3 regions of the Pseudoalteromonas sp. SS15 genome follow, and region 2 is predicted to be linked to each of the others. Evidence: predicted binding sites of a transcription regulator. Region 2 holds the regulator's gene; each other region holds the start of a gene.

Region 1 (3,291 bases), on a different contig from region 2:
TGTCAGTGCAACTGCTCAGCATGGTGAGTCTAAAGTCAATGTGAATGGCACACTGACTTATATCCCTAAAGTGGGCTTTAGTGGTGTAGATGTCATCAAATACACTTTGAAAGACAGTAAAGGTGCACTTTCTCAAGGTGAAGCGCGTGTCACTGTAACAGCCCATCAGAGTGTCGCCATTGAAAACAAATCATCAGGTAGCCTAGGAGGCTTAGTTGTTATTATGATTTCTATACTGCTAATAAGAAGAAGGAAGGCACTTCTACCAAGCTTTGCGCTTATTACATCTAGTTGCCTAGTCAACGCTCAAGCGTTGGCGTCTGAATGGGGAGTAGAAACAGGTGTTGGCCAAGCGAAAGCAGATTACACAATGGCCAATATGGACGGTGTTTCAGAAATAATGATCGATGATAAGAGTGAGAGTTGGTCTGCTGGTGTCTATTATCAACTGACATCTGATTGGTCTACTTCTTTACGTTATATCGATTTAGGTCAAGGGAGAGTTTCGTTTAAAGGAGAATCATTGGTACCTGCTGATGTTCATAAATCGATTTCTGAACAAGCACCTAACTTTTCTGAAGGGTTTGCTCTTCAAGCAAGATATAATTTCTTAAAGTTTGGTAAAGCTCGAGTAGGCGCGTTTATGGGTGCCTACAAATGGAAATATAAAGTTGAGAGTGTAATGAACAATCAACTGATAAAAAATGAAATGGATGGGACTGATTTATATTATGGCTTAGGAGTAAGCTATTCATTAACGGACTCTTTGAGTGTTAAATTAGATTACAGCCATTTTAATCTACAGCCAGGTTCGGTATCAGACGTTCAACTAGGGGTGTCTTATCGATTCTGATAATAGATAAGTTAAGCATGAAAAGGCCTTACTGATGTAAGGCCTTTTTTATGCATACACTTATTCGTTATTTGCCAAGCATATATAATCACTACTTAGCTGCTACTCACCTCTATTAATATCAATTATTGTGAATATTTATTCTGTTAATTTTCAGTTTACGTAAACGTAAACTAGTAATGGTTGGCTGTTGAATTCTCAGTTTGTTAAACAAAATTTAAAATGTCACCGGTGTCATTTGTTTTTTGAGTGTCGCAAGTTAACATTTTTATCGTTTTTTAAATTCTTTGGTGAATTTGTCAGACCAATGAGAAATATTCAAGTTAATGAATATCTATTCATAATTTTGTTGACTCTATTTTAAAACAAAGCTAGTTTTGAATATCTGTCGGAACAATCGTCTCGTTCATTTCCGACCATAGATGTAGCAGGGGGAGGGGTGCATGCTATATGACTCTAAGTTAGAAAAAGATAATTGTGGTTTTGGTTTAATTGCTCAGATAAACGGGCAAGCAAGTCATAAGCTGATCCGCAATGCAATTACAGGGTTAGACCGAATGCAACACCGTGGTGGTATTGCATCAGATGGCAAAACAGGTGATGGCTGTGGTTTATTACTGCAAAAACCAGACAGCTTCTTTAGAGCCATTGCCACAGAAAACGGTTGGCACTTAGGTAAAAATTACGCTGTCGGTATGATGTTCCTGAATGCTGACGAAACGCTTGCATCTCAAGCCCGTAAAGTGATTAACGAAGAATTAGAAAAAGAAACGTTAACGCTCGTTGGCTGGCGAGTCGTGCCAACTGAACCAGGTATGTTAGGACCTATCGCCTTAAAGCAACTACCTAAATTTGAGCAGGTGTTTGTATCTGCTCCTGAAGGCTGGCGCCCAAAAGATCTAGAACGTCGTTTGTATATCGCAAGACGTCGAATTGAGAAGCGCTTAGTTGAAGATGAGCAGTTTTATATTTCGAGTCTTTCAGGTCTGGTAACGGTTTATAAAGGCTTAATGATGCCTGTAGACCTTCCAAACTTTTATCTAGATTTAGCAGATATGCGCATGAAAAGTGCTATCTGTGTTTTCCACCAACGTTTTTCGACGAATACACAACCGCGTTGGCCGTTAGCTCAGCCATTTAGATATTTGGCACACAATGGTGAGATAAATACCATTGCTGGTAACCGACAATGGGCGAGAGCGCGTGCTTACAAGTTTTCTTCACCCTTGTTACCTGATTTACAAACGGCCGCGCCATTTGTGAATGAAGAAGGTTCAGATTCATCAAGCCTAGATAACATTCTTGAATTATTCCTTGCCGGTGGTATGGATATTTTCCGAGCTATGCGCATGCTTGTGCCGCCTGCATGGCAAAAGAACCGAGCCATGGACGATGATTTACGTGCCTTCTACGATTTTAACTCTATGCATATGGAACCTTGGGATGGTCCTGCGGGTATCGTTATGTCAGATGGTCGATTTGCGGCATGTAACCTAGACAGAAATGGTTTACGACCAGCGCGCTATGTGATCACTCAAGATGGTTTTATCACGCTTGCATCTGAAGTCGGTATTTGGGATTACACAGCTGATGAGGTAGTTGAAAAAGGCCGTGTTGGTCCTGGTGAATTGCTGGTTATCGACACCCTTCATGGCAAAATTTGGCAGTCTGATGAAATTGATCAAGACTTAAAATCACGTCATCCTTACAAAACTTGGCTTGAGCAAAACGTAAAGCGCCTTACACCTTTCGAAGATTTGTCAGAAGAAGATGCGGGTGTACGCGATTTTGACGATGAATTATTGCTGACTTATCAAAAGCTATTCGGATACAGCAATGAAGAACTGGACAACGTCATTCGAGTAATGGGACAAAACGGCCAAGAGGCAACTGGCTCAATGGGTGACGACACCCCGTTTGCTGTATTGTCTGAAGGCCATCGCTCTTTGTACGATTACTTCCGTCAAAAATTCGCGCAGGTAACAAACCCACCGATTGACCCACTTCGTGAAAATCACGTTATGTCATTAGCGACTTGCATTGGTCGTGAGCAAAACGTATTCAATGAAACCACAGGCCATGCCAAGCGTCTTCAGTTTGCCTCACCAGTACTCACATTTTCTGATATGCAGCAGTTAGTGAATGCCGATGACGAACATTACTGTGCCTGTAAAATTCAACTGAACTATGACAAAACTGAGTCTTTAAAGTCAGCACTAGAGCGAGTCTGTGACGAGGCTGAACAAAAAGCACGTTCTGGCTGTGTCATGCTGGTTTTGAGTGACAGAAATATCAGCAAAGATATGTTGCCAATACCTGCGGCTATGGCAGTGGGCGCAGTACAACAGCGTTTGGTAAATACTAATTTACGCTGTGATGCCAACATCATAGTTGAAACAGGCAGTGCCAGAGATCCGCATCAGTTTGCCGTGTTATTA
Region 2 (3,291 bases):
GCTTGTGCATTTATCTGAATTTTCTGAGCGTTACCCTCATGAGCTTTCAGGTGGTCAGCAACAACGTGTCGCCATTGCGAGAGCGCTTGCTTATAAACCTAACTTGTTACTGCTTGACGAGCCTTTTTCGAATATTGATGCGCAAGTGCGCTTCCAACTGATCAATGACATTAGACAGATCATAAAAGATCAAAAGGTCTCAGCTATCTTTGTCAGTCATTCAAAAGAAGAGGCCTTTGCTTTTGCAGATAAACTGGCTGTGATGCATCAAGGTAAAATCGCCCAATTAGGCGATGCTAAAACGTTGTTTGAGCAGCCAGCTTGTAAAGAAGTGGCAGAATTCTTGGGGCAGGGTATTTATATTCCAGCCCAAGCTGAAGATAAACGCGAATTTACTACTTCATTTGGTAGATTCACTTCGACAAAAGCGTGTGAAAATGCGCAAGGTAGTGGGCAAATTTATATTCGACCAGCTCATATACAGCTAGAAAATGGCGAGACAAATGACGTCGAAATTCTGCAATCGCGCTTTATCGGGACTGAGTTTATTTATCAAATAAAAGTGGCAGAGCAAGTCATAGAAGTGCCCGTCGAAAGTGAACATGCCCTGAATATTAATGAGCCAGTGACTTTTAAAATTAAGCCACATGCGGTAAATTTCTTTTCATAGTCATTACTTATTATAACTTGGGGTGCCATGGCTCAGCCGCAGTCAGGAGTGTGTGCAGAGGCAAATCTGCATGGATTACATTTGTTTTTTAATGTGCTCGACGGTCAAGACGAAGCCGTTAGAGCAGCATTAGGGCAATGTGAACGCTTACAATCAGAATTGAGTGACCGCTTCTCTGAATCTATGGTATCTAGCTTTGTGGCTATTGGTGCGCAGTATTGGCCACATATATATCCCGAGTGTATTCCTAAAGAGTTAAAAAGCTTCCCGCATATTCGCTCTCACGAGCACCTTATGCACACTCAGCCATTTGATTTACTCTATGTGATCCGCTCTGACAGAGAAGATGTGAATCACCTATTTGCACAAAGTGTTAGGCATATGTTGGCGGGTAAAGTGGAATTGGTCGCACATATCCGTACTTTCCGATTCTTAGACGGTCGAAACTTTAACGGCTTTATTTATGGTGCTAATACGCCACATGGACGTTTTAAGCGCCAAGTGGCTTTAGTTCATGACCCTGAAAGCTTTGAAGATCAAGGTAGCTACATTCATGTACAGCGAGTGAAGTTTGATCTAAACCGTTGGCAACAATTAAGCCTGAACGATCAAGAAGCCATTATGGGCCGCTCTCGTTTAGAGAACAAAAAGCTAGAAAACGTCTTAGCAAATAACCATGCCGCATTAACTGAGCTTAAAAGTCCAGACAACTTACCTTTATTGCTTGAGCAAAGTATGCCGTTTGGAGATGTCTTTGAGCAAGGATCTTTATGGGTGAGTTGTGCCGCAAAGGGGGATGCTTTCGAGCAGCTGTTAACGACACGAGTAGGGAACGAACAGCATTACGATGCATGGTTAGATTATTGTCAGGCCGATATGGGAGCTGCGTTTTTTGCGCCATCCGTGCAGTTTTTGCAAAACATGGCGCAAATAGCCGAAAGTTAAACGTTGTCGAATAAGGTTTTTACTTTCTCAAGCGTTACATCTATCTCTGAGATTTTAGCTGGTGCAATAAAAATAGTATCGTCACCGGCAATGGTACCTAATACGCCATCAGCAGTACCTAATGAGTCTAGTAAGCGGGCAATCAGTTGAGCTGCACCAGGGCTTGTACGGATGATGATCATCATTTCATTGTGCATGATATCAATCACTAATTGTCTTAATGGGCTTTTTGCCGTTGGTACGCCCATTTCTGCCGGTAAGCAGTAAACCATTTCTTGTTTTGCGTTACGAGTTCTTACCGCACCAAACTTACTTAGCATACGTGACACTTTGCTTTGACTTACATTATCAAAGCCTTGATCTTTCAGGGCATCGACAATTTCACCCTGCGAGCCAAAGTTTTCTTCTTTTAATAGTGCTTTGAATGCTTTTATCAGCGCTTCTTGCTTCTCGTTTGCTTGCATAATTGAACTCGTTTATTAAATATTACTTAGATTTTACACAATTCTGAATCCAGACCCAACTTTGCAATTAAAAAACAAAGTGAATTGATTGCAAGATTTGCTTAAGTGGCAGGGCATTTTTAGAAACAGAAAAATGAATATTTTGAAGTGTAAAGCGAGCTTGCACGCTGAAAGCAATATTTTACAACTATAGTCGAAAAAAACCTTAAAATAGCGCCGATAAATTTGTTTTTACCTGCACTTTTCATTATCTTTACAGCACACACAATTCCACCTTCAAATTATGGAGAATTCCACATGAAAGTTGCTGTATTAGGTGCCGCTGGCGGTATCGGTCAAGCTCTATCTTTACTTCTTAAAAATGGCCTTCCTGCAGGTTCTGAGCTATCTCTATACGACGTAGCGCCAGTTGTTCCTGGTGTTGCTGTAGACCTATCTCACATCCCAACTGCAGTTAAAGTTGCAGGTTTTGGTGCAGATGATCTTGACGCAGCGCTAGCGGGTGCTGACATTGTTCTTATCCCAGCTGGTATGCCTCGTAAGCCTGGTATGGACCGTGCTGACCTTTTCAATGTTAACGCTGGTATCATCAAGACACTTGCTGAAGGTATCGTACGTAACTGTCCTAAAGCTCTAGTTGGTGTTATCACTAACCCAGTAAACGGCACTGTACCAATCGTTGCTGAAGTATTCAAAAAAGCGGGTACTTATGAAGCATCACGTGTATTCGGTGTAACTACACTAGACGTTATCCGTTCAGAAGCATTCGTTGCTGAACTGAAAGGTGTTGACGTATCTGAAGTTAAAGTACCAGTTATTGGTGGTCACTCAGGTACTACTATTCTTCCTCTACTTTCTCAAGTTGAAGGTGTTGAGTTCACTGAAGAAGAAGTTGCAGCACTTACTCCACGTATCCAAAACGCGGGTACTGAAGTTGTTAACGCTAAAGCAGGTGGCGGTTCAGCGACACTTTCAATGGGTGCAGCAGCAGCACGTTTCTGCTTCTCACTAGTTAAGGGTCTTCAAGGCGAGCAAAACGTTGTTGACTATGCATACGTTGCAGTTGAGAACGGTGACGCAGCATACTTCGCACACCCAGTACGTTTAGGTACTAACGGTGTTGAAGAAATTCTTTCTTACGGCGAGCTAAGCGCGTTCGAAGAGAAAGCGAAGAACGACATGCTAGAAACATTAAACAAAGATATCCAAGAA
Region 3 (3,291 bases), on a different contig from region 2:
TTTCAGCTACAACTGCAGCAACTGCTTTTTCGAAACGAGCCATACCTTCACGGATATCCGCTTCAGGAATAACCAATGATGGCGTGAAGCGAACAACATCAGCGCCTGCCACAAGTGACATCACTCCTTCTTTAGTACCTGCTACTAAAAACTCTTTCGCGCGGCCTTTGTATGTTTCGTTTACAACACCACCTAATAATAGACCTTTACCACGAATTTCGCTGAATACGTTGTACTTGTCATTAATTGCAGTAAGTAGTTCGCGGAATAGTGCTTCTTTCTCTTTAACACCGTTTAATACCGCTTCATCATTTACCGTATCGAATGCCGCTTCTGCAACTGCACAAGCTAATGGGTTACCACCATAAGTAGAACCGTGCGTACCAATCTTTAAGTGCTTCGCGATTTCAGTCGTTGTGATCATCGCACCGATTGGGAAACCACCGCCTAGCGCTTTTGCAGTTGTTAGAATGTCAGGAATAACATCTAAACCTTGGTAAGCGTATAGGTCACCAGTACGACCAACACCTGTTTGTACTTCATCAAAAATAAGCAGCGCATTGTGCTTAGTACATAGTTCGCGAACACCTTTCACGAAATCAGCTTCTGGAGATACGATACCACCTTCACCCTGTAGTGGTTCCATCATCACAGCACATGTGTTGTCAGAAATTAGCGCTTCGAATGCCGCTAAATCGTTATAGTCACAATGTACGATATCACCCGGCTTAGGACCGAAACCATCAGAATAAGCAGCTTGACCACCCACAGTTACTGTGAAGAAAGTACGACCATGGAAGCCTTTGTTGAATGAGATGATTTGTGATTTTTCAGCGCCGAAGTTATCTAGCGCAAAACGACGTGCTAATTTAAGTGCTGCTTCGTTCGCTTCTGCACCTGAATTTGCAAAGTAAACTTTTTCTGCAAATGTTGCGTCTGTTAATTTTTTCGCTAAACGCAATGCAGGCTCGTTTGTCATTACGTTTGATAGGTGCCAGATTTTTTCACCTTGCTCTTTCAGCGCATTGACTAATGCTGGGTGACAGTGACCTAAACAGTTAACAGCGATACCACCTGCAAAGTCGATAAACTCGCGGCCTTCTTGATCCCAAACGCGAGAACCTTCGCCTCGAACTGGAATAACTGCTGAAGGTGCATAATTAGGTACCATTACCTGATCGAATAATTCACGATTAATAGTCATTTTCTATCCCCATAAAGTTGAGTTAGGTGCACTAAAACTAGTATTGAGTGTAGCTAGTTCGCGGCTAAAAATAGCCGTATGGCACAAATTTCATTCACCCATTATTTCAGAAAAAAACCTTAAAGTCTCATTTAAAACTTTCATAGAGCCCTTGATATTCAAGGGTTTGGGATAGTTTTTCATAGTGAGTGAATAACTATTTAGGTGCACTCGATAGATTTGACTGTTAAGAAAAGGAAAAGCCACTAATCGAGTTAATTAGTGGCTTGAATGAATAGTCGCAAAAAAAATCTTAAATTTTACAAAATTGTTAGCTGTAAACTATTAAAGTTACATTTTGCTAGCGTAGTGAGTTCCTCTTTTGATAACCCCAGGTGAGCAAACCAATGAGCTGCTTCATCCTTTTCGATAAACTGATTGTCTTTGAGGATCATATACAAACTATAACCATGTGCCTTTCGCAGTACCTGACTAAGCGGTAAATAATCGGCTGACTGACTATGCGACTGAGGTAAATAATTAGCAGCGAACTCTTCCATCGGCGCCATAAATGGCAAATACCTAAACGCCATTTTTTCTATCAATTTAGCCGAGAGGTTTGCTGAGTGATTGAGCAAAAGCCCCCTTAAAAAGAGTGGGTCCGGTGATAGCTCTAAAAGTGCAGAGTGAAGGTCTTTATGGTTTTTATCGCGAGCGATACGCACCTTTTCCTGCCAGACCTTTTCAAACGTTCTTAGATACAAGCGCGTTAAAGCGACTTTACCTACATCTAATAACATACCTAGCGTAAAAGCATGTTGCTCTTTGACACCGTTCAATTCAGCTAAATGCTTTGCTGCAATTCCCGTTGTCATACTATGATCACGAAGTTTGCGCTTTAATAAAGGAAATGGCGATGTATCGTGAGGCATCCAGTGACGCATTGCAAAAGTCGGGATGACCATTTGTAGATTTTCAAGCCCTAAATAGCGCAGCGCCAATGCTGGCGTGTCAACTTTGACTGTGACACCTTTTGAGCTTTGCTTACGATATTGCGGTAAGTTAACTAAGGAAACCAGATCTCTGCCTAACCAAGTTAATTCATTAACCAATGGCTCAAGACGCCCAACCGACGCTGACTTCACACCCAGAAGATCTAAAATAGTCGGTACTGCATCCTGAATGCCAACAATCTCATGATAGATATTATCAATATCATCTATTTGCTTTTGAATTGATGACTCAATAATTTGGTGCAGATGATTACTGGCTTTCGCAATATACTTATGGTGACTGGTACTGCTCTCTTTACGTTTTGCAGCGGCAGCAATCTCAACCTCAAGCATAGTACGTTGTGGTATTTTCTCACCATAATTTAGATCTAGGGTGTGAATATACCCTAACTGTTGCTGCGCAAAGTTATGACTAATAAACAGATCATGCGCACGTTCATTGAGTGCGATTGAAGTCCTGAGTTGCCGAGATAAGTCAGTCATTGAACGTTCTAATGTTCCTATTTTAGCGTTTCTTTTACTTAGAAAAGCGGCGAATAAAATTATTTAATAAAGCTAACCCTTGTTCTGTGAGTATCGCTTCAGGATGAAATTGCACACCTTCTAAAGCCATTTCAGTATGGCATAAGCCCATAATTTCATCCACTTGTTGCATGCCATTCTCTGTCCATGCTGTAATCTCAAGGTCTTCAGGCAGACGCTCTTTGGCAACAATCAAAGAATGATAGCGACATACGGTGAGTGGATCTGGTAAACCTTGAAACACGCCTTTATTTATATGGCGAATTTGCGACGTTTTCCCATGCATCACTTCTCTGGCTCTTATCACTTGTGCGCCCAGAGCTTGTGCAATCGTCTGGTGACCAAGGCAAATCCCCAGTATTGGAAATTGCCCTTTTAATTGCTCAACAACAGACAAAGAAATGCCCGCCTCATTGGGACTACAAGGTCCGGGAGAGATCACAATATGCTCAGGGTTAAGCGCTCGTATATCAGCAATACTCAACTCATCGTTTCGTTTTACTACAACGTCTTGATCTAAGCGTTGGAAATACTGCACTAGGTTATAGGTAAACGAGTCGTAATTATCGATCA

The links. The regulator ArgR, encoded in region 2, controls arginine synthesis, uptake and breakdown. The targets are predictions, from matches to a motif close to ANTGAATANNTATTCANT.
Region 1: gltB (glutamate synthase large subunit) is a predicted target of ArgR. The motif match lies at 1,179-1,196, and genes of this name have one in related genera.
Region 3: AAEU28_RS18155 (aspartate aminotransferase family protein) is a predicted target of ArgR. The motif match lies at 1,392-1,409, and genes of this name have one in related genera.

The regions. Positions count from the first base shown of each region.
Region 1 covers NZ_JBMMUD010000001.1:557,591-560,881, reverse strand. Annotated here, with positions in the region: gene AAEU28_RS02425 (tandem-95 repeat protein) at 1-853, shown strand, start outside; gene gltB (glutamate synthase large subunit) at 1,297-3,291, shown strand, end outside.
Region 2 covers NZ_JBMMUD010000002.1:462,678-465,968, reverse strand. Annotated here, with positions in the region: gene AAEU28_RS06410 (ABC transporter ATP-binding protein) at 1-670, shown strand, start outside; gene AAEU28_RS06405 (Dyp-type peroxidase) at 698-1,615, shown strand; gene argR (transcriptional regulator ArgR) at 1,612-2,079, opposite strand; gene mdh (malate dehydrogenase) at 2,377-3,291, shown strand, end outside.
Region 3 covers NZ_JBMMUD010000010.1:73,014-76,304, reverse strand. Annotated here, with positions in the region: gene AAEU28_RS18155 (aspartate aminotransferase family protein) at 1-1,204, opposite strand, end outside; gene AAEU28_RS18150 (HDOD domain-containing protein) at 1,504-2,679, opposite strand; gene AAEU28_RS18145 (anthranilate synthase component II) at 2,714-3,291, opposite strand, start outside.